4 regions of the Streptomyces sp. NPDC003038 genome follow, and region 2 is predicted to be linked to each of the others. Evidence: riboswitches for the same ligand, from Rfam matches in the RefSeq annotation. Region 2 holds a riboswitch; each other region holds the start of a gene.
The links. A riboswitch is a leader RNA that binds a small molecule or an ion and turns the genes downstream of it on or off. The one in region 2 is predicted to bind cobalamin.

Region 1 (3,198 bases), on a different contig from region 2:
GTCGACCAGGGTGGCGTGCACGCGGCGCTTGGCCTGGGTGCCCTCGCCCGGGTCGTTGACGAGGAAGGGATAGATGAGCGGGAGGTCGCCGAGGGCGGCGTCCGGGGCGCAGGCCGCGGACAGGCCGGCGTTCTTGCCCGGCAGCCACTCCAGATTGCCGTGCTTGCCCAGGTGGATCATCGCGTCGGCGCCGAAACCGCCGTCCTGCGCGCGCGCCTGGATCCAGCGGTACGCGGCCAGGTAGTGGTGCGAGGGCGGCAGATCGGGATCGTGGTAGATCGCGATCGGGTTCTCGCCGAAGCCGCGCGGCGGCTGGATGAGGATCAGGAGATTGCCGCGGCGCAGGGCCGCGAGGACGATGTCGCCCTCGGGGTTGCGGGAGCGGTCCAGGAACATCTCGCCCGGGGCCGGGCCCCAGTGCTCCTCGACCCGCTCGCGCAGCTCGGCGGGGAGCTCGGCGTACCAGCGCTTGTAGTCGGCGGCCGGGATGCGGACCGGGTTGCGGGCCAGCTGCTCCTCGGTCAGCCAGTCCTGGTCGTGGCCGCCGGCATCGATCAGGGCGCGGATCAGCTCGTCGCCGTCGCCGGAGACGAGGCCCGGGACGTCCTCGACGGGACCGAAGTCGTAGCCGCCGGCGATCAGGGTGCGCAGCAGTTCGACGGCGCTGGCCGGAGTGTCGAGCCCGACCGCGTTGCCGATGCGGGAGTGCTTGGTGGGGTACGCGGAGAGGACCAGCGCGATGCGCTTGTCGCGGCGGTCGATGTGCCGCAGACGGGCGTGGCGTACGGCGATCCCCGCGACCCGGGCGGCCCGCTCGGGGTCCGCCACGTACGCCGGCAGGCCGTCCTCGTCGAGCTCCTTGAAGGAGAACGGGACGGTGATCAGACGGCCGTCGAACTCGGGCACGGCGACCTGGGTGGCGGCGTCGAGCGGGGACAGCCCCTCGTCGCTCTCCTCCCACGCCGAGCGCGAACCGGTCAGGCACAGCGCCTGCAGGATCGGCACCCCGAGCGCGGCGAGCGCGCCCGCGTCCCACGACTCGTCGTCCCCGCCCGCCGAAGCGGTGGCGGGACGGGTGCCGCCCGCCGCGAGGACGGTGGTGACGATGGCGTCGACGCCGGCCAGCTCCGTGAGCAACTCCGGCTCGGGAGTGCGCAGGGAGGACACGTACAGCGGGACCGCCTGCGCGTCCTGGTCCTCGATGGCCGCGCAGAGGGTGTGGACGAAGGCGGTGTTGCCGCTCATCTCGTGGGCGCGGTAGTAGAGCACGGCGATGCGGGGGCCGTCCGTCCGCCGCGCGGTGCGCTCCAGCGGGCCCCAGGTGGGGGCGGCGGCGGGCGGCTCGAAGCCGTGGCCGGTCAGCAGGACGGTGTCGGAGAGGAACCGCGCCAGCTGCTCCAGGTTGGCGGGGCCGCCGTGCGCGAGGTAGCCGTGGGCCTCGGCCGCGATGCCGATCGGGACCGTGGAGGCCTCCATCAGCTGGGCGTCGGGCGCCTGTTCGCCGGTGAGGACCACGACCGGGCGGGTCTGGTCGGGCGCCAGGAGCACGTCGAGGCCGTCCTGCCAGGCGCGCAGGCCGCCGAGGAGGCGTACGACGACCAGGTCGACGCCGGCGAGGAGGCCGGGAAGGTCGTCGAGGGGAAGGCGGGAGGGGTTCGCGAACCGGTACGGGACGGGGCCGTCCGCGGCGCGGGCGCTGAGCAGATCGGTGTCGGACGTCGACAGCAGCAGGATCATGCGGCGGCAGGCCTTCCTCGGGGTTTCCGCGCCCCGGGCAGTGAGGACAGCGGGAGTTCCTGACTCACCCCGCCGATCGCTCCGCGGGGTTCACAGTGGCGGGACCGCGCCGGAATCTCACCGGGCTTCCTCCCATGTCGCCGTCCTCGGCGACGGCGGGCCGTGTGGTCCGCCGGAAGGTCATCTTAGGCGGCCGCGCCCCTGGGCGGGAGGCCGGGTCGCCGCGCTCGGCCCGGCCGGGTCCTGTGGGGATGCCGCTGCTCGGGACGCCGCTGCCGCCGGGGGTGCGCCGGGCTTGGCGGGTCGCCGGGTGCGGGGCCGTGGCGGGGGCGTTGCGGGCCCGTCGCGGGGCGGGCGCGGGGGCTCCGCGGGGCGGGCGCGGGGGCTCCGCACCCGGGCCCGCGCACCTCGAACGCCGGCGAGGCCGATTCGCCCCGGGGGAGCCGAACCGGCCCGGTGAGGCGGAACGGGGTGGTGACGGACACAGGTCGCGGGCGTCGTAATCGTGGGTATGCTCGCCGGCATGCCCCAGTCCCCCTCCGCCGCACCGCGGGACGAACCCGTCATACGGGACCGCGGCGACGCCTGCCCCGGCGCGCTGCGGCTGCACGCGGCGGACGACGGGTTCCTCGCGCGGATCCGGATACCGGGCGGGCTGCTGGACGCCGAGGGCGCCGCGGCCCTGGCCGACGCCGCGGACCGGCTCGGGGACGGCCACATCGAATTCACCTCCCGCGGCAATGTGCAACTACGCGGACTCGCGGACGGATGCGACGCCGCACTGGCGGAGCGTCTGGACGCCGCCGGGCTGCTTCCCGCACCCACCCACGAGCGCGTGCGCAACATCGTGGCCAGCCCGCTCAGCGGGCTCGACGGCCTCGGCCGCGCCGAGGTGCTGCCCTGGGTCCGCGCACTGGACCGGACGCTGTGCGCGAGCGCGCGGGCGGCCGAGCTCTCCGGGCGCTTCCTGTTCGCCCTTGACGACGGGCGCGGGGACGTCGCCGCGCTCGCCCCTGACGTAACGCTGCTCGCGCTGTCCCCGCAACGCGCGCTGGTACGGCTGGGAGCGGCGGCCGACGCCTGCGAAGTGGCCGCCCAGGACGCCCCCCGGGCCGCGCTGCTCGCCGCCGAATACTTCCTCGACGCCGCCGCGACGGCCGGTACCCGCGCCTGGCGAGTGGCCGAACTTCTCCCCGAACACGCCTTGACCGCACGTGAGTTCGCCGTACGGCTGACCGCCGCCGGGATCGACGGCCGGTACGCGGGCGAGGTGGACCGGCCGTACGCCGCCCCGCCCCGGCCCGGACCCGTCGGCGCCCGCGCGCTGTGCGTCCTGGCGCCGCTCGGCCGGATGACCTCGCGGCAGTGGCGCCTGCTGCTGTCGGTGGCCGGTGCGGGCGGGCTGCGGATCACACCGTGGCGCACCGTCGTCCTGCCGCACCCGCGGTCGGCGGAACCGCT
Region 2 (3,198 bases):
CGTCCTTCGACGTCGCCACCCGTCCCCCACCGATGAATCCGTAGATCATTTCACATCATTACCGGGAGAATCCGTGACCGTGAGCAAGAACATCAACAACCCCGTGGGCATGGGCGGCGGCCAGCGCAAGAGGCTGTCCCGTGCCGAACGGCAGAACAACGGTCCGCACCGCAACCTCGACCGCCAGGGTGCAGCCGAGCAGAAGGCGGAGCTGGCGCGCAAGATGCGCGAGAAGGCAGGCGCAGCTGAGGGCGCCGGGCAGGCGGGCGACGACACCGCACAGAGCTGACGCCCCGCCGCCGCAGGGCGGCACCGCACGGGGCAGGGCTCGGACCGCGACGCGCGGTCCGAGCCCTGCTGCCGTACGGGGGCTCTGCTGCCGTACCGGGCGCGGCCGGTCCCGTTCAGCTCTCTATGGGTTGTCCCGTAACTGATCTTCGAACCGTTGCGGGCGAGGTCGGTTGCTGATCCGCCCGTTTGTCCATCCGGCGAGGGCGAGATTGTGCAGTCGTGCGATGCCAAGCATGGCGTGGTGGACGCCGTCGCCTTTGAGGCGGCAGTCGCGGAGGATCTTCCAGGTCTTCATGCGGGCGAAGGTGTGCTTGACTCGGGCGCGGACTTTGCGGTGGGAGGCGCTGTGGGCTTCCTGCCAGGCTGGCAGCTCGATCCGGCCGCGTTCTCGGCGGTGCGGGATGATCAGACCGGTGCCGCGGTAGCCGTCATCTGCGATCACGGTGGTGTTGCCGACCGGTCCTTGGCTCCGGACAGTTCCCATGCCTTGCAGTCGTTGCGGTTCCCGGGCACGGGCCGGCCAACGGAGACGACAAGGCGTGAGTCGGCGTCGATGACGACCTGATGGTTGGTGGAGTAGCGGTAGTTCTCGGACTGCTCCGCCACGCTGTGGTCCCGTGTCGGTACCAGGGTTCTGTCCAGGATCAGCACCCGCCCTGCTACACAACTTGCACCGCTACCGGCTGACAGCGGAGGCATGGCACCCGTGAATGCTCCGCGTCCTCGACATCCCCGAAGCCGTCCGGCTCCGCGGGTGCGGCGGCTGAGGCTCGCGACGTCCGGGCGTGGCGGCGAGAGCAGTGGCGGGGATCCCGAACAGGGCGCCGACTTCGCACGCGCGTGTCGGATGGCGGCCCTGTCGCCGCGGTCGACCACGGTGCGGGGGAAGGCGCTGAGCATGCGTCCCCCGCGCGCGATCACCGCTGACCGACCGGCACGTGCGGCGGCCGGACGACCGGAGCGGCCCGCCGACGTGAACGGCTCGTCGGGCACGTCGTCGCAGGACACGTGCGCCCGGAAGGACCGGGGCTGCCCGGCCGCTCAGCGACAGCCTTCGTGGCGCCTTCCATCCGCTGCCGGCTTCTTCGCGAACACCGGCGAGGCCGTCTCCGGCCGACGGTGCCCCGGCGACTCCTGAGCCAACACCGCCGCCGATCACAACGCCGTGCGAGCAGCGCGCTAAGCTGCACACGCCCCGCGGGGGAAGTCCGGTGGAAGTCCGGCGCTGACCCGCAACGGTAGGCGGAGTGACGAACCTGTACGCAGGTCCGTCCCCGTGAGCCCGATTACCCGCGGCGGTGAAGGCTCCTGACAACTCGCCGTGGACTGCGAGAGGGTGCTGCGCCGGACGCACCGCGTCGCGGTCCGCTCCCTTGGCGTGTGGCACGGCCCGAGGCGAAAGCGATCCGCCCGTGGCCATACCCGTCGAACACAGCAGCACCGCCGCGCCGCCGCACGCTCCCCGAACGGGCACCGTGCCGGCGCCGCCAAGGCGCGTGCCACTGCCACCTCTTCTCGCCGCCCTGTGCGCCGCGCTGGCGCTCTCCGTCGCCTGCGGGGCGGGGATGGGTGCCTCCGGACTCTCCTGGGGCGAGGTGCTGCGCCATCTCTGGTCGGGGCTGACGGGCGGATCGATAGCCCCCGACGAGGTGTCGGCGTACACCATCGTGTGGGAACTGCGCTTCCCGCGAGCCCTGCTGGCCGCGGTCGTCGGCGCAGGGCTCTCGGCCATCGGCGTCGCCGTGCAGGCCATGGTCCGCAACGCGCTGGCCGACCCGTTCGTCCTCGGCATCTCCTCGGGCGCGGCCGTCGGTGCCAATGCCGTCATGCTCTTCGGTGCGCTGGGCGCGCTCGGTATCTGGGCGCTGTCCACCGCCGCGTTCCTCTCCGCGCTCCTCGCCATGATGCTGGTGTACGCGATCGCCCGCACCGCTCGTGGTCTGACCCCGATGCGGCTGGTCCTCACGGGCAGCGCGATGTACTACGGCTTCTCGGCCGTCACCACGTTCATGGTGTTCGCGGCCGAGCGCGGTGAGGCGGCCCGCTCCGCGATGATGTGGCTGCTCGGCAGTCTCGGCGGGGCCAACTGGGCGTCCCTGCCCATTGCCGCGGGTGCCGTGCTCGCCGGCCTCGTTCATCTCACGCTGTCGGCGCGCCGGCTGAACGCGCTCGCCATGGGCGACGAGACGGCGGCCGCGCTGGGCGTGGACGCGGGGCGGCTGCGCAAGGAGCTCTTCGTGGTCTGCGCGGCCGTCACCGGGGCCGTGGTGGCCGTCAGTGGTGCGATCGGCTTCGTAGGACTGATGGTTCCCCACGGCGTACGCATGCTGGTCGGCGCCGATCACCGCCGGGTGCTGGCCGTCGCACCGCTGGCGGGCGCGGTCCTGATGATCTGGGTGGACATCCTCTCCCGCGTCGTGATGGCACCGACCGAACTGCCGGTGGGCGTACTGACCGCGGTCATCGGCGTGCCGTGCTTCGTCCTGCTGATGAGCCGCCGCTCGTACACCTTCGGAGGCGCGTGATGCGGATCGACATCGATGAACTGACGGTCGAGACCGCGGGCGCGCGGCTGGTCGAGGACGTCACCCTGCGGGTGGGCGGCGGGCAGCTCGTCGGGCTGGTCGGACCCAACGGCAGCGGCAAGTCCAGCCTGCTGCGCTGCATCTACCGGGCGTTGCGCCCCACGGCCGGTACGGTCCGGCTCGGCGGGGAGGACCTGCACGCGATGAGCGCGCGCGAAGGCGCGCGCCGGCTGGCCGCGCTTCCCCAGGAGTCGGTCGCCGAGTTCGACTTCACGGTCACCGAGGTCGTGGCGATGGGACGGCTGCCGCACCAGAGTGCGACGGCCCGCACCACCGCCGGGGACCGGCAGGCGTGCGAGGCCGCGCTGGCGCGGGTCGGGGC
Region 3 (3,198 bases), on a different contig from region 2:
AAGGCGGAACTCGCCGCCGCGGGGCTCGACTCGAACGGCGGCCGCGTCAAGGAGCCCGCGGCGTCATGAGCCTGCGCAGCGCGCTGGCGAGGGCCCGGTTCTACGTACGGGAGTTCTCGGGCGAGGCGGCCTACGACCGCTACGTCGCCCACGCCCGCTCCCACGACCCGGACGCGGAGGTCATGACCCGCCGCGCCTTCGAACGCGAGCGTACGGACGCCCGCGAGGCGGACCCCCGCAAGGGCTTCCGCTGCTGCTGAGCCCGCCTGCCTGCACGGAGGGCCCCGCCACATCCGGCGGGTCCCTCCGCTGCGCTCAGCGCACCCAGTCCTTGAGGACCTCGGTCTGGAGCGTGATGCCGACGGGGTCGGGAAGCTTGACTTCCTTGCCGAAGGGGACGGTACGCACAGTCTCGTAGCGCTCGCCATCCGGGTCGCTGTGGACGAGAACCTGGCACTTGAGCCGGTCGATGAGCAGGTACACGGGGATACCGGTCTGCGCATAAGCGCGCGGCTTCTCGATCCGGTCGCGCCGCTCGGTGTCGGAGTCCCACGGGGTCACCTCGACGGCCATCAGGATCGGGCTCGGATCCACCCAGTCGCCCTGCCCCACGAACGCGTCCTCGTGCGCCAGAACCCGTCCGGAATGGCGCGACCCTCCCGGTACCGTTCCGCCTTGATCCCCTGGCCTGGGTGCAGCCAGAACTCCGGGCGGTGCTGCATGCAGATCCGCGTCAGCCACAGAATGATCCGTCCGTGGTCCCCGTCTGGCATGGCCTTGCTCCTCAGCACCCCACCGATGAATTCCAGTCGCGGCCCGCCCCGCGCGCCGTCCCTCGCCCCGCCCCTCGCGCCCCTCCGCCTCGCGGGCCGCTATGCGGGCCAGGTGCTCGAACTCTTCGATCGTCATGTGGGGCCGGTCGGTCATCGCGGTCATGCCTCGCTCGCCTTCCTCGACGGTGCTGTCTCCGACATAGCGGAGAGGTACGCCACAGGGACGGCGCGTCGCGCACGACACAACATGTGGGGGCTACCGCCGGGGGCCGCCCCCACATGTATGCTCAGGGCTGCTGTCGCCGCAGGGGAATCCGGTGCGAATCCGGAACTGTCCCGCAACGGTATGAAGTGCACCCACGGGTGTATCCGCAAGTCCGAGGACCTGCCGACAGCGCACCCGGCTCGACCGAACCGGGTGCCGATACGTCCGGGCCTCGCGGTTGGGCCGGTGGACGCCATGCGGTGTACGCGTACCTGCCACGCCCGCATGCGCTGCCTCGCGCCCCGCCCCGCCGATGACCGGGCCGAGTGAGGGAGAGCTCCCCCCGTGACCATCGCGCCCACCGCACCGCGCGCCGCGTCCGACCCGTCCGAAACGCAAGGTCCCGGGGCCTCGCTGCTGCGCACCCTCACCGAGCTGACCGCCGACCTCCCCGACACCGACCCGGGCCGGGTCGCCGCCGCCGCGCTGCGCGGCCGCAGCTCCGTCGCCGACGAGGCCGAACTGCGCGGCCTGGCCACCGAGGCGGCCGCCGGCCTGATCTCCGAGGACCCGGCGTACTCCCGGCTCGCCGCCCGCCTGCTGACGCTGGCCGTCGCCGACGAGGCCGTCGGCCAGGGCGCCACCTCCTTCTCCGCCTCCGTGGAGGTCGGCCACCGCGAGGGGCTCATCGCCGACCGCACGGCCGCGTTCGTACGGACCCACGCCGGCCGCCTCGACGCGCTGGTCGAGCACACGCTCGCCGAGGGCGCCGACGACCGCTTCGGCTTCTTCGGCCTGCGCACCCTGCACAGCCGCTACCTGCTGCGCCACCCCCTCACCCGCCAGGTCATCGAGACCCCGCAGTACTTCATGCTGCGCGTGGCCTGTGGCCTCGCCGCGGACGACGGCGTGGCCGCCGTGGAGGAAGTGGCCTCGCTGTACCGGCTGATGAGCCGCCTCGACTACCTGCCCTCCTCCCCCACCCTCTTCAACTCCGGCACCCGGCACCCGCAGATGTCCTCCTGCTACCTGCTGGACTCCCCGCTGGACGAGCTCGACTCGATCTACGACCGCTACCACCAGGTCGCACGCCTCTCCAAGCACGCCGGCGGCATCGGCCTCTCGTACTCCCGCATCCGCGCCCGCGGTTCCCTGATCCGCGGCACCAACGGCCACTCCAACGGCATCGTCCCGTTCCTGAAGACCCTCGACGCCTCCGTCGCCGCGGTGAACCAGGGCGGCCGCCGCAAGGGCGCCGCCGCCGTCTACCTGGAGACCTGGCACGCGGACATCGAGGAGTTCCTGGAACTGCGCGACAACACCGGTGAGGACCAGCGCCGTACGCACAACCTGAACCTGGCCCACTGGGTGCCGGACGAGTTCATGCGCCGCGTGAACGCCGACGCCGACTGGTCGCTGTTCTCCCCGGCCGACGTGCCCGAGCTGGTCGACCTGTGGGGCGACGAGTTCGACGCCGCCTACCGCAAGGCCGAGGCCGCCGGGCTGGCCCGCAAGTCCATGCCCGCCCGCGAGCTGTACGGCCGGATGATGCGCACCCTCGCGCAGACCGGCCAGGGCTGGATGACCTTCAAGGACGCCTCCAACCGCACGGCTAACCAGACCGCCGAGCCGGGCACGGTCGTGCACTCCTCGAACCTGTGCACCGAGATCCTGGAGGTCACCAACGACGGCGAGACCGCCGTCTGCAACCTCGGCTCGGTCAACCTCGGGGCCTTCGTGCTGACAGGGGCCGGGGACGGGCGGGAGGGGATGGACTGGGAGCGCCTCGACGAGACCGTCCGTACCGCCGTGACCTTCCTCGACCGGGTCGTGGACATCAACTTCTACCCGACCGAGCAGGCCGGGCGCTCCAACTCCCGCTGGCGCCCGGTGGGCCTGGGCGCGATGGGCCTCCAGGACGTCTTCTTCAAGCTGCGGCTGCCCTTCGACTCCGCCGAGGCGAAGGCCCTGTCCACGAAGATCGCCGAGCGCATCATGCTCGCCGCCTACGAGGCCTCCGCGGACCTCGCCGAGCGCAGCGGCCCGCTCCCGGCCTGGGCCGAGACCCGTACAGCGCGCGGCGTCCTGCACCCCGACCACTACGAGGGCGTCGAGCAGCACTGGCCCGAGCGCTGGGACGCGCTGCGCGCCCGCATCGCGAAGACCGGCATGCGCAACTCGCTGCTCCTCGCCATCGCCCCGACCGCGACGATCGCCTCG
Region 4 (3,198 bases), on a different contig from region 2:
CGGTCGGCGGCCTGGTCCAGATCCCCTGCATCGAGCGCAACGGCATGGCGGCCGTCAAGGCGGTCACCGCCGCCAAGATGGCGATGCGCGGCGACGGCAGCCACAAGGTCTCCCTCGACAAGGTCATCAAGACCATGAAGGAGACGGGCGCGGATATGAAGGTCAAGTACAAGGAGACGGCCCGCGGCGGCCTCGCGGTCAACGTCATCGAGTGCTGATCCCGGACATGTGACCCGCAGGGCCCGGCGTACGCGTCGGGCCCTTCGGCATGTGGGGAAGTTCAACGGCCCTCGGCCGAGGACGTCCGGCCCGACGGGGTAGGGGCGGGCGGTGGGTCAGCTTGCCCGAGGGGCGTGTGGAATCCCCACGCCGAGAGAGAGGTACACCTCCGTGGCCGTCACCGAACACCGCGTCCTTCCGCTCCGGTTGGAGGACATACCCGCCTACATCCCGATACGCGGAGCCTTCACCTACCGGACCGACCGGCCCTACGAGGTGTCCCTCGACCTCCAGGGGGCCGGGATCCATCTGGCGCACTGGGTGTTCTCCCGCGACCTGCTGCTCGACGGGGAGACCTGTGCCAGCGGCGAGGGCGACATACAGGTCTGGCCACGACGGCAGGGCACCGAGCCGCGGATCTACCTCGCCTTCGGCAACGGCGAGCAGAACTGTGTGGTCTCCGCGCGGGCCAAGGACGTGCACGGGCTGTGCCGCCGGCTCACGACGCTCGTCCCGCGCGGCCAGGAGCGGCGGCACTACGACCTCGACGCCGAGCTGAGCGCACTGCTGGCCCGCTGAGGCGTGCCTCCCGGCCGGCGAGGTCCGCGAAACACGCCCCCGTTATCACGGCGGGCCAGTGCAACCGCGGACCGGCGCCGGGTGTCTCTACAGGTGACAACATTGTCCCCGTCTCTGGAGAATCGGGGGGACGTCATGAACCACCCACGTCGTCTACGTCGCCGGCAGATCGTGGCCCTGGCCACGGGTGCCCTGCTCACCGCCGGGCTTGCGCTCGCCGCACCGGGCTCCGCCGCCGCGAACACCGCCGCCGGCACCACTCGTGCCCAGGCCCAGACCCAGACCCCGCTCGTCGTCAATGCCCGCTGGGGCGGTCACTGCACGTTCGACCGGATCGTCATCGACCTGCAGGGATACGTCCCCGGGTACACCGTCACCCCCGTCCCGCAGCTGTACTACGACGGGTCCGGCCATCCCGTCCCGCTGGCCGGGAAGTACTTCCTGGAGATCCGCCTGAATCCCGCCGCCGCGCACACCGAGGAGGGGCAGAACGTCTACCAGGGCCCCCGGCTGCAGAAGATCTACCTGAGCAAGCTCAAGGGAATCGCCTTCACCGGCGACTACGAGGGGTACGTGACCTTCGGCGCGGCCTTCGACACCAAGCCCGCGTACTCCACCATGGTCCTGCACGCGCCCGAGCGGCTCGTCGTGGACATCGCGCACCCGAACGTCTGCTGAGAACACTCCGACGACCGGCAGGGACCGCCCGGGCCCTGCCGGTCTTCGCCATGGGGAGACCGGAGCGGGCAGCTCGCGCCCCTCGCCGGAGCGCCGGCGGGCGCGGGCGTGCTCGGCGCGCGTACGCTGCGCGGCCACGCCCGCACGCGGGTCGGTTTGTTACCGGTCCGCGCGGCCGACTAGGGTCAGCGGGCCTTGGTGTTCGGGAAACCGGTGAGAAACCGGTGCGGCCCTCGCCACTGTGATCGGGAAGTCCGGCTCCACTCCTGCGGGAAAGCCACTGGGAACGCGCGGGAAACCGTACGGCCCCGGGAAGGCGGAGCACCGGGCATCAGCACCCGTGAGCCAGGAGACCGGCCGGGGCGCGTTGTCCATCCACGAGGTGCTGGAGAGGTCTCCCTACTCATGCATATAGCCGAGGGGTTTCTACCCCCCTTGCACGCGGTCGCCTGGGGCGCCGCGTCCGCTCCCTTCGTCGTCCACGGTGTCCGCGCCCTCACCCGCGAGGTGAAGGCCAATCCGGAGAGCACGCTGCTGCTCGGGGCGTCCGGAGCGTTCACCTTCGTCCTGTCCGCGCTGAAGATTCCCTCGGTGACGGGCAGTTGCTCCCACCCCACCGGCACGGGGCTCGGGGCGATCCTGTTCCGGCCGCCGATCATGGCCGTACTCGGCACGATCACCCTCCTCTTCCAGGCGCTGCTGCTCGCGCACGGCGGGCTGACCACGCTCGGCGCCAACGTCTTCTCGATGGCCGTCGCCGGGCCCTGGGCGGGCTACGGGATCTACCGGCTGCTCCGCCGGTTCGGCCTGCCGCTGATGGTGACCGTCTTCTTCGGCGCCTTCTTCGCCGACCTGGTCACCTACTGCGTCACCAGCGTCCAGCTGGCGCTGGCCTTCCCCGACCCGGGTACGGGATTCGCGGGCGCGCTCGCCAAGTTCGGCGGGATCTTCGCGGTCACACAGATCCCGCTCGCGGTGAGCGAGGGGCTGCTCACCGTCCTCGTGATGCGGCTGCTGATGCAGTCCAGCAGGTCGGACCTGGTCCGTCTCGGGGTCGCGAAGCTCACCCAGGGCAGGACGAAGCCGGAGGCGACGGTCTGATGACGAAGAACGCGAAGATCAACACCCTGTTGCTGCTCCTGGTGGCGGCGCTGGCCGTGCTCCCGCTCGCGCTGGGGATGGGCGAGGGCAAGGAGGAGCCTTTCGCGGGCGCCGACGCCGAGGCGGAGGCGGCCATCACCGAGTTGAAGCCGGATTACGAGCCCTGGTTCTCGCCTCTGTACGAACCGCCGTCCGGCGAGATCGAGTCCGCGCTGTTCGCGCTTCAGGCGGCGCTCGGCGCGGGCGTGCTCGCGTACTACTTCGGCGTCCGCAAGGGCCGTCGCCAGGGCGCCGCCATCGCCGCCGCGGGCCTGGCGAGCCAGGACGGGGCCGCCCCCGCGGCCGGTGCCGGTCCGGCCGCTCCGGTGACCGGGCCCGGGTCCGCGCCGGATCCGGACGGGGTCGCCCCCGCGGGCCTGGCCGGCTCGGCCGCGGCGCCGACCTCCGCTCCGGCAACGGCAACCGCGCCCGCTGTCGGTCCCGCCGGTGCGGCGAAGGGGCCCGGGGCCTCCCCCGCATCGCCCACCGCGCCGGAGGCGTAGGGCGGTGCTGCCGATCGACGTGGCGGCGCACAGCAGTCGCTGGCGCCGCCGCCACCCGTTGGAGAAGGCCCTGCTGGGT

Region 1: linked by a shared signal. The riboswitch ahead of cobN (cobaltochelatase subunit CobN) and the one ahead of ABZX75_RS24510 (iron ABC transporter permease) in region 2 are both predicted to bind cobalamin.
Region 3: linked by a shared signal. The riboswitch ahead of ABZX75_RS20125 (ribonucleoside-diphosphate reductase subunit alpha) and the one ahead of ABZX75_RS24510 (iron ABC transporter permease) in region 2 are both predicted to bind cobalamin.
Region 4: linked by a shared signal. The riboswitch ahead of ABZX75_RS15720 (energy-coupling factor ABC transporter permease) and the one ahead of ABZX75_RS24510 (iron ABC transporter permease) in region 2 are both predicted to bind cobalamin.

What each region holds. Positions count from the first base shown of each region.
Region 1 is NZ_JBEXNN010000046.1:17,804-21,001, forward strand. It holds gene cobN (cobaltochelatase subunit CobN) at 1-1,737, opposite strand, end outside; cobalamin riboswitch at 1,770-1,927, opposite strand; gene ABZX75_RS31580 (cobalamin biosynthesis protein CobG) at 2,261-3,198, shown strand, end outside.
Region 2 is NZ_JBEXNN010000022.1:29,308-32,505, forward strand. It holds gene ABZX75_RS24500 (DUF6243 family protein) at 74-289, shown strand; partial or broken gene ABZX75_RS24505 (transposase) at 413-942, opposite strand; cobalamin riboswitch at 1,447-1,604, shown strand; gene ABZX75_RS24510 (iron ABC transporter permease) at 1,788-2,816, shown strand; gene ABZX75_RS24515 (ABC transporter ATP-binding protein) at 2,816-3,198, shown strand, end outside.
Region 3 is NZ_JBEXNN010000015.1:78,117-81,314, reverse strand. It holds gene ABZX75_RS20140 (carbon starvation CstA family protein) at 1-69, shown strand, start outside; gene ABZX75_RS20135 (YbdD/YjiX family protein) at 66-260, shown strand; partial or broken gene ABZX75_RS20130 (Uma2 family endonuclease) at 316-936, opposite strand; cobalamin riboswitch at 1,047-1,181, shown strand; gene ABZX75_RS20125 (ribonucleoside-diphosphate reductase subunit alpha) at 1,324-3,198, shown strand, end outside.
Region 4 is NZ_JBEXNN010000010.1:137,395-140,592, reverse strand. It holds gene ABZX75_RS15735 (L-serine ammonia-lyase) at 1-218, shown strand, start outside; gene ABZX75_RS15730 (SsgA family sporulation/cell division regulator) at 391-798, shown strand; gene ABZX75_RS15725 (hypothetical protein) at 934-1,476, shown strand; cobalamin riboswitch at 1,632-1,853, shown strand; gene ABZX75_RS15720 (energy-coupling factor ABC transporter permease) at 1,882-2,577, shown strand; gene ABZX75_RS15715 (energy-coupling factor ABC transporter substrate-binding protein) at 2,577-3,119, shown strand; gene cbiQ (cobalt ECF transporter T component CbiQ) at 3,124-3,198, shown strand, end outside.